DNA from 2 places in the Exiguobacterium sp. FD-YE-25-4 genome. Region 1 is predicted to be linked to the other one. Evidence: riboswitches for the same ligand, from Rfam matches in the RefSeq annotation. Region 1 holds a riboswitch; the other holds the start of a gene.
What was found. A riboswitch is a leader RNA that binds a small molecule or an ion and turns the genes downstream of it on or off. The one in region 1 is predicted to bind thiamine pyrophosphate.
Positions count from the first base shown of each region.

Region 2: it holds a riboswitch for thiamine pyrophosphate, as region 1 does, so the genes downstream of both, thiT (energy-coupled thiamine transporter ThiT) here and thiW (energy coupling factor transporter S component ThiW) in region 1, are expected to answer to the same signal.

Region 1 covers NZ_CM168041.1:2,790,761-2,798,700, reverse strand. The annotation lists gene AC13H5_RS14405 (MMPL family transporter) at 1-1,261, shown strand, start outside; gene AC13H5_RS14400 (putative quinol monooxygenase) at 1,364-1,648, shown strand; gene AC13H5_RS14395 (VOC family protein) at 1,663-2,547, shown strand; gene AC13H5_RS14390 (LTA synthase family protein) at 2,567-4,396, opposite strand; gene AC13H5_RS14385 (VOC family protein) at 4,510-4,908, opposite strand; gene AC13H5_RS14380 (VOC family protein) at 4,905-5,330, opposite strand; gene AC13H5_RS14375 (hypothetical protein) at 5,843-6,109, opposite strand; gene thiW (energy coupling factor transporter S component ThiW) at 6,174-6,662, opposite strand; TPP riboswitch at 6,727-6,825, opposite strand; gene AC13H5_RS14365 (hypothetical protein) at 6,850-7,170, opposite strand; gene AC13H5_RS14360 (phosphotransferase family protein) at 7,213-7,940, shown strand, end outside.
Region 2 covers NZ_CM168041.1:1,177,076-1,185,015, reverse strand. The annotation lists gene sdaAB (L-serine ammonia-lyase, iron-sulfur-dependent subunit beta) at 1-343, opposite strand, end outside; gene AC13H5_RS06085 (DAK2 domain-containing protein) at 407-2,089, opposite strand; gene AC13H5_RS06080 (Asp23/Gls24 family envelope stress response protein) at 2,112-2,474, opposite strand; gene rpmB (50S ribosomal protein L28) at 2,728-2,916, shown strand; gene AC13H5_RS06070 (thiamine diphosphokinase) at 2,975-3,562, opposite strand; gene thiT (energy-coupled thiamine transporter ThiT) at 3,562-4,134, opposite strand; TPP riboswitch at 4,211-4,311, opposite strand; gene rpe (ribulose-phosphate 3-epimerase) at 4,331-4,987, opposite strand; gene rsgA (ribosome small subunit-dependent GTPase A) at 4,989-5,873, opposite strand; gene pknB (Stk1 family PASTA domain-containing Ser/Thr kinase) at 5,918-7,855, opposite strand; gene AC13H5_RS06045 (Stp1/IreP family PP2C-type Ser/Thr phosphatase) at 7,861-7,940, opposite strand, start outside.

The DNA of each region.
Region 1 (7,940 bases):
GCTCGAACAAGTGAGCGCAGGACTGACGGAAGCCGAGACTGGTCTCGGTGACGTTCAGGCCGGACTCGCGCAAGTCGAATCTGGGCTTAACGCCGTCGTTGGCCAATTACCGGCCGGTTCAACGAATGCCGGCGCCCCGCTCGCGGAAGCGGCAGCGGGACTTGGTCAATTGAACGCTCAGCTCGGTCTGATTGGCCAAGGACTCACGGCGACGCAAAATATTCCGGCGACGGTGGCACAACTGCAACAGGTGTCTGGTGGTCTCAGTCAGATTGAAGCAGGCATTACGGAAGCAGCGTCTACGTTGACGGCACAAGGCGCCCAAGCCGGAGAACTCGGAACGGGTCTCGGACAACTCGCCGCGGGTGTCGGTGAAGCGAACGCAGGGCTCGCTCAAATCGAGACCGGTATCAATGAAGCGGCGGCATTCCTATCAGACCTGAGTAGCTCGGACAGCCTGCGCGATACGGGCGTCTATCTACCGGAAGGGACGCTCACGTCAGAGGAGTTCGCTCCAGCTGTCGAACGCTACGTATTTGACGACGGGACGGCGACACAGCTCGAGGTCATCCTCGAGATGGACCCATATTCGCCGGAAGCGATTGACACGGTCGAGACCGTGAAAGCGACGATGGACCGGGTCGTCACCGATACGCCGTTCGCGGAGGCGACAATCGGATATGCCGGGATTTCGAGCATTAACAGCGACTTGAATGAGACGTCGACGAACGACTTCAATCGGACGGTCGCCATCATGCTCGTGACGCTGTTCATCGTCTTGACGATGTTGTTCCGTTCGATGGTCATGCCGCTCTATATGATCGGCTCGCTCTTACTGACGTATTACACGTCGGCGGCCATCACGGAGCTCATCTTCGTCGAAGGACTCGGTTATGACGGCATCAGTTGGGCCGTTCCGTTCTTCGGGTTCGTCATGTTAATCGCCCTCGGCATCGACTATTCGATTTTCCTGCTCGATCGGTTCCGCGAAGAGTCGATCAACGGGATGACGGTTCGCGATGCGCTCGTCCATTCGATGACGAAGATGGGGACGGTCATCATGACCGCGGCCGTCATCCTCGCCGGAACGTTCGGGGCGATGATCCCGTCTGGCGTGCTCAGTCTCGTCCAGATTGCGACGATCGTTATCACCGGACTGTTGTTATACGGATTGATTGTGTTGCCGCTGCTCATCCCTGCGATCACGGTATCGTTCGGGGACGGAGTATGGTGGCCGTTCAAACCGAAACAGAAGAAGTAAGCACAAGCGGGTGTCTCCTCATGAGACACTCGCTTTTTGGGATAGATCGGTTTCGTTTAGGGAACAGGTGAACGAATAGACTTTTAGAAGGAGGAATCGCATATGGCAATTACAATTACCGCTATCTTGAAGGCACATCCGGGGAAAGAAGACGAGTTACGGCAAGCGCTCGATGAGGTCATTCCTCCGTCGCGACAAGAGGAGGGGTGCCTGACGTATGTGCTCCATGAGTCAATCGATGCCCCGGGCACGTTCGTGTTCTATGAAAAGTACGAAGACGAGACGGCGCTTGACCATCACATCAACTCACCGCATTACCAAGCATACCGAAAGACAGCTGAGACGCTACTCGCCGTCCGTGACGTGTATCGTCTGCGTGAAGTCTGAAAGGAGAAAGGATTATGATTACTCAACCGATTATCCCGTGTATTTGGTTCGAAGGCGACGTCGAGGCGATTGCGGAGTGGTACGTGTCGAAATTTCCTGATTCATTCGTCGACTATACGACGAAACTGAGCGATACGCCTTCGGGTGAGACGACGGTTGTGACCGTCTCGCTGGCGGGACAATTCTTTCAACTGCTCGGGGCGGGTCCGTTGAAGGAGCGCAACCCGTCCATCTCGTACATGGTCACGTTTCCGACGTCGGAAGAAGTGGAGACGCTGTGGAACGAGCTTGTGGAGGGGGCAGAGGTGCTCATGCCGCTCGACACGTATGATTTTAGCGAGCGCTACGGCTGGTTAAAAGACAAACACGGTGTCTCTTGGCAAGTCATGCATAGCGGCGGGATGGACATCCAGACCGTGACCCCATGCTTTTTGTTCGTCGGGGACGTCTTCGGCCGCGCTGAGGCGGCGATGAATGACTGGATTTCTATCTTCCCGGATTCTTACGTGCTCGAAGACCATATGATTCGTTACGAGGCGACAGACGGTCCAGAGTTGGAAGGGAAGCTCAATTACGCCCGCTTCGTCTTGTCCGGACGCGAGTTCGTCGCCATGGACAGCGCGGAGAATCATCAATTCGCCTTCAATGAGATGCAGTCGCTGATCGCGTTTTGTGAGACGCAAGCCGAGATTGACGAGTACTGGGCCAAGCTGTCGGCCGTCCCGGAAGCGGAACAGTGCGGCTGGCTCCAAGACCGGTATGGTGTCTCCTGGCAAATCGTGCCTTGGGAGATGGAAGAGATGCTGACGACCGGTACAAAGGAGCAGCTGGCGCGCGTGACGCAAGCGTTCTTACCGATGAAGAAAATCGATGTCGCCGCGTTACGAAACGTCTACTGACCAAAACAAGCCGTCCCGATTATTTCGGGGCGGCTTGTTTGTCGTTTGGTGTGAAGTCGGACAGTGCGTCCTTCTCAATCATTGTATCGGATAACCGAAGCTGTTCGGCGGCCTCGTCAATGTATGGTTCACATGCTTGAAGCGGTAAGTCATCACCGGTCTCGACCGAATAACACATGCCGCTGCCGACCGGATCTGTCAAATCCGGGACGAAATAAAGGTCGTCGTAGCGGAACGAGCCGTTCCGGAACACGGTCAAATTGGGCTCATCGTCGAGAAGCGAACTTCCAAGCATGTACGTCGGTGTCATCCCGAGCAAATCGAGGATAGTCGGGGCCAAATCGACTTGACCGCCGCTCGTCTGCACCGTCTGACCTCGTTCGAGTCCGGCCGGTTTGATGAATAACGGGACGGAGCGATCGAGCTGGAACAAATCGACCGTGGAGTCGGCATCTGCATTTACGGCCATCTCGCCACCGGTAGCGGTCAATCCGCTGTCATGGTCGCCATAAAAGACGACCAAGGCGTCGTCCCACGTTCCGTTGGCTTTCAGTCGTTCAATCATGAGACCGACGGCGGCATCGGTGTAGTGGACGGTATGATAATAGTCTTGGAGGAGCGGGTCCTCGTATTCCGATAGATCCAACCGTTTCTCCTCGTCCGGAATCTCATACGGCGTATGGCTCGTCAACGCGACCATGAAGGAATAGAACGGCTCGTCCAACGTGTCCAAGTGGTCGACCGATGTCGTCAGGAACTCCTTGTCGCCGACGGCCATGCCGATGACCGGATCGGCCGGATAATCGTCTTGGTGGAAGAAGTGGTTGTAGCCAATCTGCTCGTAGAAGTTGGCGCGATTCCAAAACTCCTTGTCGAACGCATGCATCGCGGCCGTATCATAGCCGGCTCGTCGCAACTGTGCAGGCAACGCGTCAAACGTGTTCGTCGCATACTGCGTATACACCGAACCTGATTTGACGGGATAGAGCGAGGCGTTGACGGTAAATTCCGCATCGGACGTCCGGCCCTCGTGCGTCTGATGATAAAAATTCGGGAAATACAGCATCTCATCACGAAGCGCGTTCAAATTCGGCGTCAGTTCTTGCCCGCTGACCGTCTGGCCGATCACGGACGCTTGGAACGACTCGAGCTGGACGACGATGACGTTCGTATCGGCTGTGGCGTCAACCGGTTCGGTCGCTAACGCTTCGATTTGGCTGAGCTCTTGTTCTGTTAGGTCGCCACCGAGATGAAGGGCGTCCTGAATGCCGCGGAATGTATCGAGGCCGTGATAGCCCCAAAAGCCGAGCTGATAATACTCGCGCATATTTGAAATCGGGCTTTTCCGGTGATCTGTTTCGGCGTAATGAACAACGGTCGGGACGGTAAAGACGATGAAGCCGACAAGAAAACCGGTGACTGCCAAACGGCGACCGAGACGTTTCGGTTCCGTGATGGGGTGTCGCTTCATATAGAGGAGGACAGCCGCGTAGACGAGCAAGTCCGTGAACAAGATGAAGTCGGGCGCTTGAATCAGTGTCAGAAAGCCGCCCCCGACGTCTCCCATCTGGCCGATATCAGACAGTAGGGTGGCCGACAGCAAGTTACCGAAATAGCGGTAGTACCAGACGTCCGAGATGAGCAACGTGCTGTGCAGAAACAGCGACGTGAACAAAATCAAGCGGCGCGTCTGTTGTTTTATGAGTAGCGCCCAACTCGTCATCATCAAGATGGTCGCTAGATTGATGAACAAAAAGCGCAGGTCGAACGCGCTCGCCGTCAACAGACTGAATAGGAACAGCTTGGCGAGGGAGAGCGATAAGTAACTCCAATAATCGAGATATTTCATGAAAGACCTCCAAACGGTACGGACAAAGTGTGTTCTCTGTCATGTACCTGTTCGAAGACGGCGAAAAACATGAGGGTGTGCGATTTTGGCAATAAAAAAAGCGAGGCAGCGCCTCACTTGATTAAGAACGTGTCCCGGAGCTCGATAATCGTGCCTTCCGGAGCTTTTAATTTACTCAAATGACCGTCAACGACGAAGTAGATGTTCCCGCCGTGCTTTGGTAGGAACGTCACGCCAATGTCCTCAAGCCGCCTTACTTCCGCTTCGAGGTCATCGACATAAAGCGCGAAGTGGACCGGTCCGGCCACGTGCTTCGAATAAGGCGACAACGTCTCGTCGACTTTTGCCGTTTGAAGCTCGATATAAAAGTCACCGAGTTTGAGCCAGCTGTTGAACGCTCGGGTGTGGAAGTCGGGTGACTCTTGGACGAGCTCGAAGCCGAGCGCCTCATAGAATCGTTTGGACGCCTCGTAATCGGGCGTTTGGATGCAGAGATGGTGGATTTGTTTCATTGGGTCTGTCCTTTCAATTGTGCTTGTCTAATCTGGTCTCGATGGAAGGGCGAATCGGCTGATTCTGACGTCAGACTGATGACGTTGCCATCCGGGTCCAATACATCAAAACAACTCATCCCGCCAAAATCTTGAAGTCGGCCAGGTTTCAAGCCGGCGCGTTCAAATGTGTCATGGATGGATTGAATGTCGTCGCAGACGATGTTGAAGCTGACGTGTTCGTCACCGTTTCGGTCGCTGAACGTCGTCGAAGCAACGTTTTTCGTTTCAATCAATCCGAGTTGGGTCGCCCCGTCTGGGAAATGGACGCCGATGCCACCTTCCCAACGTCCGATTTCAGATATGTGAAAGTGGGTTTGATACCATTCCAATGATCGGATTAAATTTGTTACAGGAATAAAGATACTGCCGATACGAAACATCGCTTTGCCCCCCTTATTTTCTTTCAGTGTAGCGAACGGCTCACTGAAAATATAGGTGGGAAGAAACTTTTTGAGCTGTGATTTTTATGAACAAGGTAAGGAGATAATGATAATGCAAATTCACTAAAAATCGAAGGAAGACGACTAGACCCGGTTCAACTTACAACATCACTAACGTATTGAGTAGTAAGAAAAGAAGGAAACCAGCGCCTGAAAAGATTAATACGCCTAATAATATGTTCCCTTTTTCGTCTTTAAATTTTTTGACATACAGCACGGAAAAAATAAGCAGTACCGCCAACAGAGTGGTCAAAGAAAGAAAGAGCAATGTAATCGAGTGATTCGATATGATTCCAAAATTGAAAAAGAATTCAGAGATGAAGATGAATAGAAAAATTAAAGTCCCGACTAACAATGAGTAAAAATAAGGATTGCGATTAATGTCCATAACTAAACACTCCTTCTTCACTAGAGTTATAAAACCATCACATCACGTCAAACAGGGACAGCCGTCATAAATCGGCTGTCCCTGCTTTTGTGGACGTTGTATTTTGGACAGCACTGCCCGCTTTGAAAAAGAGAACGATCGCGGCCACTCCGAAAATCGAGATGAACACGTTTTGGAGCAGAATATCGACGAACATCGGCTCGCTGGAAAACGTGCCCGTCGCAATCTGAGCATTCCAGCGGGTGAACGTGGCGATGCGTTCAAGCGTATACAACAGACCGGACATGAACAGGCAAGCGGTGGCAGCCAGTAATAGCGTCAATCGATTCAAGAAATGACCTCCCAGTATGTGTTATCCTGATTTTACCATTTTTTTTAGCGGGGGGAACTCCTATTTATCGTTTCGCCGTGAGCGGTCGCAATTGTTTGACCCGAGCCAAAACAATCCAGCCGAGCACGGCCCCAGTCACACTCGAGGCAAGGAAGGCTGGGAAGAAGAACAGCGCCCCGAACTCGCTCCCCATCAACACCTTGGCGTACGGGACGGCGACGAGCGAAGCGATGAGGCCGGTCCCGATGACTTCACCAAATGCGGCGAAGGCTACGCGGTTCGTCTTCATATAGAAGACCCCGGCCAAAAGCGCCCCAATCATACCTCCGGGAAAGGCCAAGAGCGACCCGGTACCGGTCATGACACGGACGATTCCGGTCACGAACGCAACGAGAACGGCCCCGATCGGCCCGACGGTGACGGCGGCGATGACGTTCACCATATGTTGAATCGGATAGGCACGGGCGACACCGGTCGGAATCGAGATGAACAGGGAACCGATGACGGCGATGGCGATGAGCATCGCCATCCAAGTGAGTTGTTGAATACGCATAGATAGTCTCCTTTCAAAATGAAAACGCCACTTCTCCAAGTGGAAAAGTGGCGTGGAAAGACAGACGAATCCCACACCACTTCCCTACGCTGGTATGAGCCAGATCAGGTTCGAAGGGTCCGGCGCATGCCGTCTCAGCCCGAAGGCTCCCCTAGTGGTCGTTTATTAACATGAGTATAGCATACCGTCATTTGACGCGGTCGAGCTTTCGTGGTCGGAACGTGACATAGATGATGCCGACGAACAGACCGTACAACAAAAGGGAGAAGACGAGATTGATCAGCCACGGGAGTGTCCCCATGAACACGGCGACGGACGCGTTTTGAAACCAGACGAGCGAGAGCGACAGCCCGACAAAGCTGAGAACGAGCGTTGTCCAAAAGCCGACATCTCGGCGCTTGAACAGACGCCAAACGAGCAGCCCGATGATGAGACTGACGATGGCCGTCGCCCCTAAGTACATATACAAGATGGCATCGACCGGGTATGAGTAATATACAACGTCCATATCGTTTCCTCCTAGGAGATGATGAAAGAAAGGGTGAACAGGATGAGACAGGCAATCCCATGGCGTGACCGATCGTTTCGTGAACGGTTCGAACGATGGATTGAGGCAAACGTGCCGAATGCGAGGTGGCACGTGATCAAAGATACCGATTTGACGTACTTGCTTGTTGGCGCGCTCGATAAGGAACGTTACTACGCCAAAGCGGTGACCGATATCAGCCGCGGCGAGGCCGGATTGTCGGCGTTTCTGGCCGAGCGGCATCCTGATTTCGTGCCTGACGTCATCGCCATCGATTCAGCCCGGAACTGGTTGCTCATGCGAGACATCGACGGAGAGGCGCTACGTGAACGACCGGACGTGAGTCGATACGAAGCGGCGTTGCGTCAATACGCACAGCTGCAGCGACAGGAGATCGACCAGATCGAGACCTACTTGTCTTACGGCATCCCGGACCGCCGACCGGCCAAGTTGAAGGACGAAATCCGCACGTATTTACCTGAGCTCTGCGTCGGGCTCGAGCAATACAAAGCCGAGGCCATGCTCGCGCTTCAAGATGAATTGATCGCCATGTGCGATGAGCTGGCGACCGGGATGCCGATGAGTCTCGAGCACGGTGATTTGCACGGCGGCAACATCTTCTGGCGGGAACGGACGAATGATTTGTGTATCCTCGACTGGGGCGACGCGACCGTCACGCATCCGTTTTTCAGCGTGCGCGTGTTTTGGAACGCGCTGTACGACTTATTGCCGGAAGAAGACGAGGTCGCCTG
Region 2 (7,940 bases), 1.3 Mb from region 1:
CCTCGTCTTCTAGGCGGACGCGGGCCGTGTTCGGATGATCCGTCAGGGCATCGCTCGTCTCAAAGACGACCTCGATGCCGCGTTCTTTCGCGAGATCGAGCGCTTGCGGGATCCGTAAGTCGAACGTATCGAAGCCCATGATGCCACCGACGATGGCCACATCGGTCCCGTGTCCCCGATACGTATCGGCGAACGACCCATAAAACGTGATGTGCGCGAGCCGCGGTGTCCGTCCGAACAGTTTTCCGGCCATGAGACCGATGCGGGCGGCGCCCGCCGTATGCGAACTCGATGGACCGACCATGACCGGTCCGATGATATCAAACACACTGCGATATTTCATCGCATTTCCCCCTTTCAAAAAAACCCTACCTTCATTATACAGAAGGTAGGGCTGAGTTACAGCTTATTCCACACTAAAAATGTAGGAGTAGAGCGGTTGTTTCCCGTCATGAACCTCGATTTCGATCTCGTCGTTCTTCGACTCGATGTACGCCGAGAGTGCCTCCACGTCTTCTGCTGACGAACCTTCGCCCGTCAAGATCGTGATGATCTCGTCGTCGGCATCGACGAGGGCGTCGACTAATTTCTTCGCCGCTTCGAGGCTCGAGGCCGATGAGGCGACGATTTTCTTCTCGGCGATCGCCATGTGGTCGTCTTTACGAATCTCGACACCGTCGATGCTCGTATCACGAACCGCATACGTCACTTGACCAGACTTGACGGTACTAGCCGCCGTCTTCATGACGCTTTCGTTCGTCTCCACATCGGCTTCCGGGTTGAACGCGATTGCTGCCGCAAGTCCTTGTGGCACCGTCTTCGTCGGAATGACCGAGACGCCGCAAGATGCGACCGATGCCGCTTGTTCGGCAGCCATGATGATGTTCGAGTTGTTCGGGAAGATGAAGACATGGTCCGCGTTGGCCGCTTCGATTGCCTTGACGATATCTTCCGTCGATGGGTTCATCGTCTGACCGCCCTCGATGACGTGAGCCGCACCGAGTGAACGGAACAAGTCGCTGACGCCTTCACCCATGGCGACCGTGACGATCGCATACGGTGCTTTCGCCTTCGGAGCCGTCGGTTGGACGCCATGTTGGTTCGCGCCGTGCTCTTCTTCTAAAATGGTCGAGTGCTGTTGACGCATATTCTCGATTTTGACAGCGACGAGTTCACCGTAACGCTGTCCTTTCGTGATGACGTCGCCTGGCGTCTCGACGTGAACGTGAACTTTAAGCAACTCTTCATCTGCGACGACGAGGAGTGAGTCCCCGAGTTCAGACAGTTCGTTGCGGAACGCGTCCTCGTTGAACGGGGCATCCTTCAACTTCGCATCTTGGAAACGAACCATGATTTCCGTGCAATAACCGAACTCGATGTCTTCGGTCGACATGAATCCTTGCGCGGCGTGGGCATGATGTTCGGCTTCGATGAGCGCATCCATGACCGGTGCATGTGGCTTCTCGAGCTCTTTTCCTTCGAGGCTCGCAAGGAACCCTTCATAAATAACGAGCAAGCCTTGGCCGCCCGAATCGACGACGCCGACTTCTTTCAAGACCGGCAATAAGTCCGGCGTCCGCTCGAGTGAAGCTTTCGCTTCCACGATCACACGTTCCATGAACTCGTTGAAGTCGCTCGTCGACTCTGAAGCACGGAGCGCTTCGTCGGCCGCTTCACGAGCAACCGTCAAAATCGTTCCTTCAACCGGTTTCATAACCGCCTTGTATGCCGTGTCGACACCACGTTTCAATGCCTCGGCGAAATCGACTGTCGACACTTCGGTCTTTCCTTCGATCGCTTTACCGAAGCCACGGAACAATTGGCTTAAAATAACACCGGAGTTCCCGCGTGCTCCCATCAAGAGACCACGTGCAAACTTCGATGAGACGTCAGCGATATTTGCCGTGTTGAGTGCGGCCACTTCCTTCGCACCCGATGTCATCGTCAAATTCATGTTCGTCCCCGTGTCGCCATCCGGCACCGGGAAGACGTTAAGCGAATCTACATAATCCGCATTCTGGCTCAAGTTGGCTGCACCGTTCGCGACCATGTTCGCGAACACCAATCCATCTAAACGTTTTAAACCCACACCAAATCCTCCTTCGTTCTCGTCAGTCATTCGTCAGACGAACGCCTTGTACGAATATGTTTACCGACGAAACGTTTAATCCTAAAGTTTCACCGAGCGTGTATTTTACACGGCTTTGCACGTTATATGCGACTTCCGACACTTTCGTCCCGTAACTCACAATGATGTGCATGTCGATATGTACGTCTTCTCCATCTTGACGTACGACCACGCCTCGGGCGTAGTTTTCACGCTTCAATAGTTCTGCAATACCGTCTTTCAATTGAGCTTGAGACGCCATTCCCACAACGCCGAAACATTCCATCGCCGCACCGCCTGCGAGTGTTGCGACCACGTCGTTCGTGATGTCAATATTGCCATATGTTGTCTTCATTTCAATTGCCATATGGAGTAGCCTCCTTCATTCGGAATGATTCCTTCACTACATTCTACAATAAGTACCTAGTTATTAAAAGAACCTGCTCCATAAACTCGGTCAATTGTAGCCGTAACCCTCATTCATTATTAAAATCCTTTCCAGTAATGTCAAGTTTTTTTCTTGTCATCCTATGATTTTCTAGTTGCATCGTGAAAAAACCCGTGCTAATATAAACGAGTGTCTATTAGGACGAACCCACATAAAAAAGGAGGGGAAACGCATGGCACGTAAATGCTACGTAACAGGTAAATCACCTAAATCAGGTAACAACCGTTCGCACGCACTCAACAAGACAAAACGCACTTGGGGTGTAAACGTACAAAAAGTTCGTATTCTCGTTGACGGTAAACCTAAACGAGTTTGGGTTTCAGCTCGCGCTCTTAAATCAGGTCTCGTTGAACGCGTATAATTTTTATACACGAACGAAATAAATCCCAGCGGCATTCGCCGATGGGATTTTTTTGTGTTCATTTTTTGATATACAGCACGAGCACCTTTCCTTCGTGCACGATCAAGTCCGCCGCCTCACCGGCCCACTCGTTCGAGATCGTGAGCGCCTCATGGCTGACGACATCGTGACGGTCGAGCGGATATTTGACGCCGCGGATGGACACGTTCGCCCGCTTCCACGGGATGAGCGACAAATAATGATCGGCTTGACGTGGAAGCTCGTGACGCCCAGATCCAACAAGACGAACGGTTTGCCCGGCCGTGAACAAACGCATCTCTGGATATGCCTCGAGCAGCCCAATATTGCCGAGCGTCATATCGAGGCGTCCACCGAGAGCGCCGTACACGAGCATCTCCGTCGCCCCGTGTCCACGGGCCACCTCGAGCGCGATCTCGAGGTCGGTCACGTCTTTTTCAGATGGGTAACGGACGGCGTCAATCGGCACTTCGCCCGTGAAGGAGTCGAAATCGCCGACGACGAGATCCGGGTTCAGCCCTTGGTTCAACAGTGTCTCGTACCCCCCGTCGACGCCGATGATGTAATCGACGTCACGCGGGAGTCCCGAGATTGGTTCCGGGCTGGCCGCCACAATCAACACCCGCATTAGCGGAGGCCCCGGGTCGCGAGCGTGGCGAAACGTGGTGCCGAGACGAACAAGAGAACGAGGACGACGGCCGACACGAGGAAGGACGGCAACATATACGTCATGTTATAAGCGAACGAATAGGCGACGACCGGCCCTTCCGCGTACTCGGCGAAGAAGACGATCCCTGATAAGACGTGGGCGCCGTAGCGAAGCAAAGAACCGAGGAGCGCCCCGAGCACCAAGTAGACGACGAGCGTCTTTTTCGCCTCGTCCTTGGCGGCCCGTTTCACTTGACCAGCGAACAGTCCGGCCATCCCGACGACACCGTAAGCGAACGTGTAGTCGAGCAGGAACTGGACCGGTGTGAAGATGTAAGCCCCGAACAGCAGTTGCAGCGTTCCGACGAGCGCTCCTGTCGCCAGTCCGCCTTTTAATCCATGGCGGTACGCCATCACAAAGATCGGCAACATCGCCAGGCTGATCGATCCGCCCTGCGGCATCCGGAACGGGATGAGCAAATCAAAGATCAAGCCGAGTGCGGCGAACAATGAGATTTCAATGAGCGCCTGTAGTTTTAAACGTTGTTTCATCTTATTCCCTCCTTATTATATGAGCGAACGACAAAAAGCAGCATGACGTAAACGCCATGCTGCTATCGAGTAGCAACGTGCATTTTCGCCACATCCCTACGTCCGTGTGAACGGAACAGGTTCAAAGGGTTAGCAAATGCCTCTCAGCCACAGAATGTGACACCCCTTGCGACAATATTTGTTGTTCTATCGACGATTATACACGAGAAGCGTGACGAATGCTATCGATTGCGTCTTTATAGCTCGGCTCGTTATAGATGGCTGAACCAGCCACGAGCACATCAGCGCCAGCGTCGATGCATAATTTCGCCGTCTCTGCGTTGACACCGCCGTCAATCTCGATTTCAAAGTCGAGACGACGCGCTTGGCGCATCTCGCTCAGCGCCGAGATTTTCGGGACGACCGATTCGATGAATGCCTGGCCCCCAAAGCCAGGGTTCACCGTCATGAGGAGCACCATGTCGACGTCACCGAGCACGTGTTCAATCGATGACAGCGGCGTATGCGGATTCAAGACGACACCACACTTGGCGCCGGCCGCTTTGATTTGTTGCAACACGCGATGCAAATGATTCGTCGCTTCAACGTGAACCGTGACGATATCCGCCCCGGCCTTGATGAAATCTTCGACGAACCGTTCGGGCTGGTCGATCATCAAATGGACGTCGAGTACCATGTCCGACTTCTTCCGTAAGCTCGCTAACACCGGTAGGCCGATTGAGATGTTCGGGACGAATTGACCGTCCATGACGTCAAAATGGATGTAATCCGCTCCGGCCTCTTGGACCGCCTTCACTTCTGCCTCTAAATTGGCGAAGTCCGCCGCTAAAATCGATGGTGCAATTTTAATCATGTTAGTACCTCCGTTGTCTATCGTTTAACTCTGCCATAAACGTAACATAATTCTCATAGCGGGTGGAAGCGATTTCTCCCGCCTCGACGGCCGCTTTGACGGCACAACCTGGTTCGTTCAAATGGGCACAACCGCGGAATTTACAGTCATCATGCCGCTCGACGAACTCAGGGAAACACCAGCGCATCTCTTCGACTTCGAGTTCTTCTGGGAACTCGAGGCTCGAGAAACCAGGCGTATCGGCCACGAGCCCGTCAGCGAGCGTGATCAGCGTGACGTGACGCGTCGTGTGCTTACCGCGCCCAAGTGATTTCGAGATCTTCCCGGTTGCAAGTTCAAGCTCAGGTGCGACCGCGTTCAAGAGCGAACTCTTACCGACCCCGGTCTGTCCGGCGAACACACTCGTCTTCTCCTTAAACGACCCGCGGATTTTTTCGATCCCCGACCCGTCCTCGGTCGACGTCTCGATGACCTCATAGCCGATGGAACGATATAAAGCCGCTGCTTCGTGAATCTTCTCCCGTTCCGCCTCCGTCAACAAATCCATTTTCGTCAAAACGATAATCGGATGGACTTGCTTCGACTCGATCAAGACGAGGAAACGGTCGAGCAGATGGAACGAGAACGCCGGCTCTTTTACCGAGAATAACAAGAACGCTTGATCGATGTTGGCAATCGGCGGGCGGACGAGATGGTTCGACCGCTCGTCAACAGCCAATATATAACCGGTACCATCCCCTTGGTCTTGGATGTCGACATCGTCACCGACGACCGGCGAGATGTTCCGGTTGCGGAAATTGCCGCGGGCGCGACAACGGATCTCTTGTTTTTCTTCCGTCATGACGTCATAAAATCCGCCTTGTAATCGAATAATCGTACCTTTCATTCCATTCCCTCCTTAGAAAAAGAGGCGACGCGCACGCCACCTCTTCATTGTGAATCTTTTGCTTGTGCGTAAGTCACCGTATCCGTGCGAACGACTTCGCCGTCGACTTCAATCGTCGCGGTTCCGACTTCGTCCGGTGCGATGACGAGCGTATACGAGTAAGTCGTTGTCTCCGTTATCTTATCACGCAACACCTCGACTTCGCCACGGGCGTCGACCGTCCGAATGACGACTTCGAGTGCCTCGGCTTCTTCGCCTTCAGCGGGCGGCTCGATTTCGACGTTGACTTCCCGTTCAATCGAGACGTCCGTCGGTTCTACCCCTTGTGACACGATAACGGTCAGTTCCGTCCCCGGGTCGACTGCCGTACCGGCCGTCGGGAGTTGACGGATGATTTGATTCGCAGGAACGCTCGTTGAATACTCATCACGTTTGACGATTTTCAAGCTATTCTGTTCGGCATACGTTGTCGCTTCCTCGAACGTATAGCCCGCCAAGTTGGCGAGTTCGATTTTATTGCTGCCGGTCGAGACGACGAGCGTCACCGTCTCTTCAGATGGGACGACCTCGTTGCCTGGGGCGATCGATTGGGAGATGACATCCCCGCTATCGACCGTCTCGGATGCCTCCGACTGAATCTCGATGTCCGTGAACTCAAGATCTTTGAGCGTCCGCTCGGCCGACGACTGGGACAGTCCTTCAACATCCGGCATCTCGACCGTCTCTTTTCCGGCCGAGACGACAATCGTCACGGTCGTCCCACGTTTCGGCTTCCGTCCGGCTTGCGGTGTCTGCGAGATGACGTCGCCAGCGGCGATGTTGTCACTTGCCCGTTCAGTTGCCTCGACGACAAAACCGGCCGTTTCGAGCTCGGTCGTCGCCTCGTCGCTCGTCATGCCGACGACGTCCGGCACGACGGCACGGGACATCTCGTCAGCGATGACGTAAGCCCCAATCCCGCCACCGATCAACAGGAGCGCAAGCAAGAGCCAAAGCCACCACTTCTTCTTCCGTTTCGGTTTGTCTTTCACGGGTTCACTTGCTGCGACCGGTTGCTCCGGCGCCTCTTTGACGTTTGGCTCATCCGGTACGACCGGCGCCATGACGAGCGTCTGATCAAACGCATCTTGCTCAGCATTCGACCGCTTCGGTTCATTCGCACGTTCTGAATCAAGTGACGTCATGCAATCCTTTTTAAACGCGGCGACCGAGGCATGACGTGCGCCCGGTGACTTCGCGAGCGCCTGCATAATACAGTTCTCGAGCGCTTGCGGGATGTTCGGGTTCAAATCCATCGGTCGAATCGGGTCGTCTTGCAGATGCTGCAACGCGACGGCGACCGGCGTCTCGCCGATGAACGGCACCCGGCCGGTCACGAGTTCATAGAGCACGGCGCCGAGCGAATAAATATCTGACTTCTCATCGGCGAACTTTCCGCGCGCTTGCTCCGGGGAAAAGTAGTGGACCGACCCGAGGACCGACATCGTATGGGTCAGCGTCGCGTTCGACATGGCCACCGCAATCCCAAAGTCCGTCACTTTGACGTTGCCGCTCTGATCAATCATCATGTTTTGCGGTTTGATGTCCCGATGAATGATTCGATTCGCATGGGCATGGTCGATCGCATCACAAATCTGTCCCATGATGCGAAGCGCCTCGTCGACAGATATGTACTCTTCTTGCAAATATTGTTTCAGCGTCATCCCGTCGACATGTTCCATGACGATGTAATAGATGTCGCGTTCGTCTCCGACGTCGTAAATGGCGACGATATTCGGATGGTTCAGACTCGTCGCCGCATGGGCTTCTCGTTCAAACCGGCGTATAAATTGTTCATTATGCGAGAATTCAGATCGCAACACCTTGATGGCGACGGTTCGGTTTAAAATCTCATCGTGAGCCCGGTAGACATTTGCCATGCCGCCGCTGCCGATTTGCTGTTCGATCCGATAACGATCGTTGATTCGTTCTCCACTTCGCATCGGATTCATCCTCTCTTTCTATCTGTGAACTGGACGAGGGCAACAGTGATGTTGTCACTCCCACCCAAACGGTTGGCTCGATCGA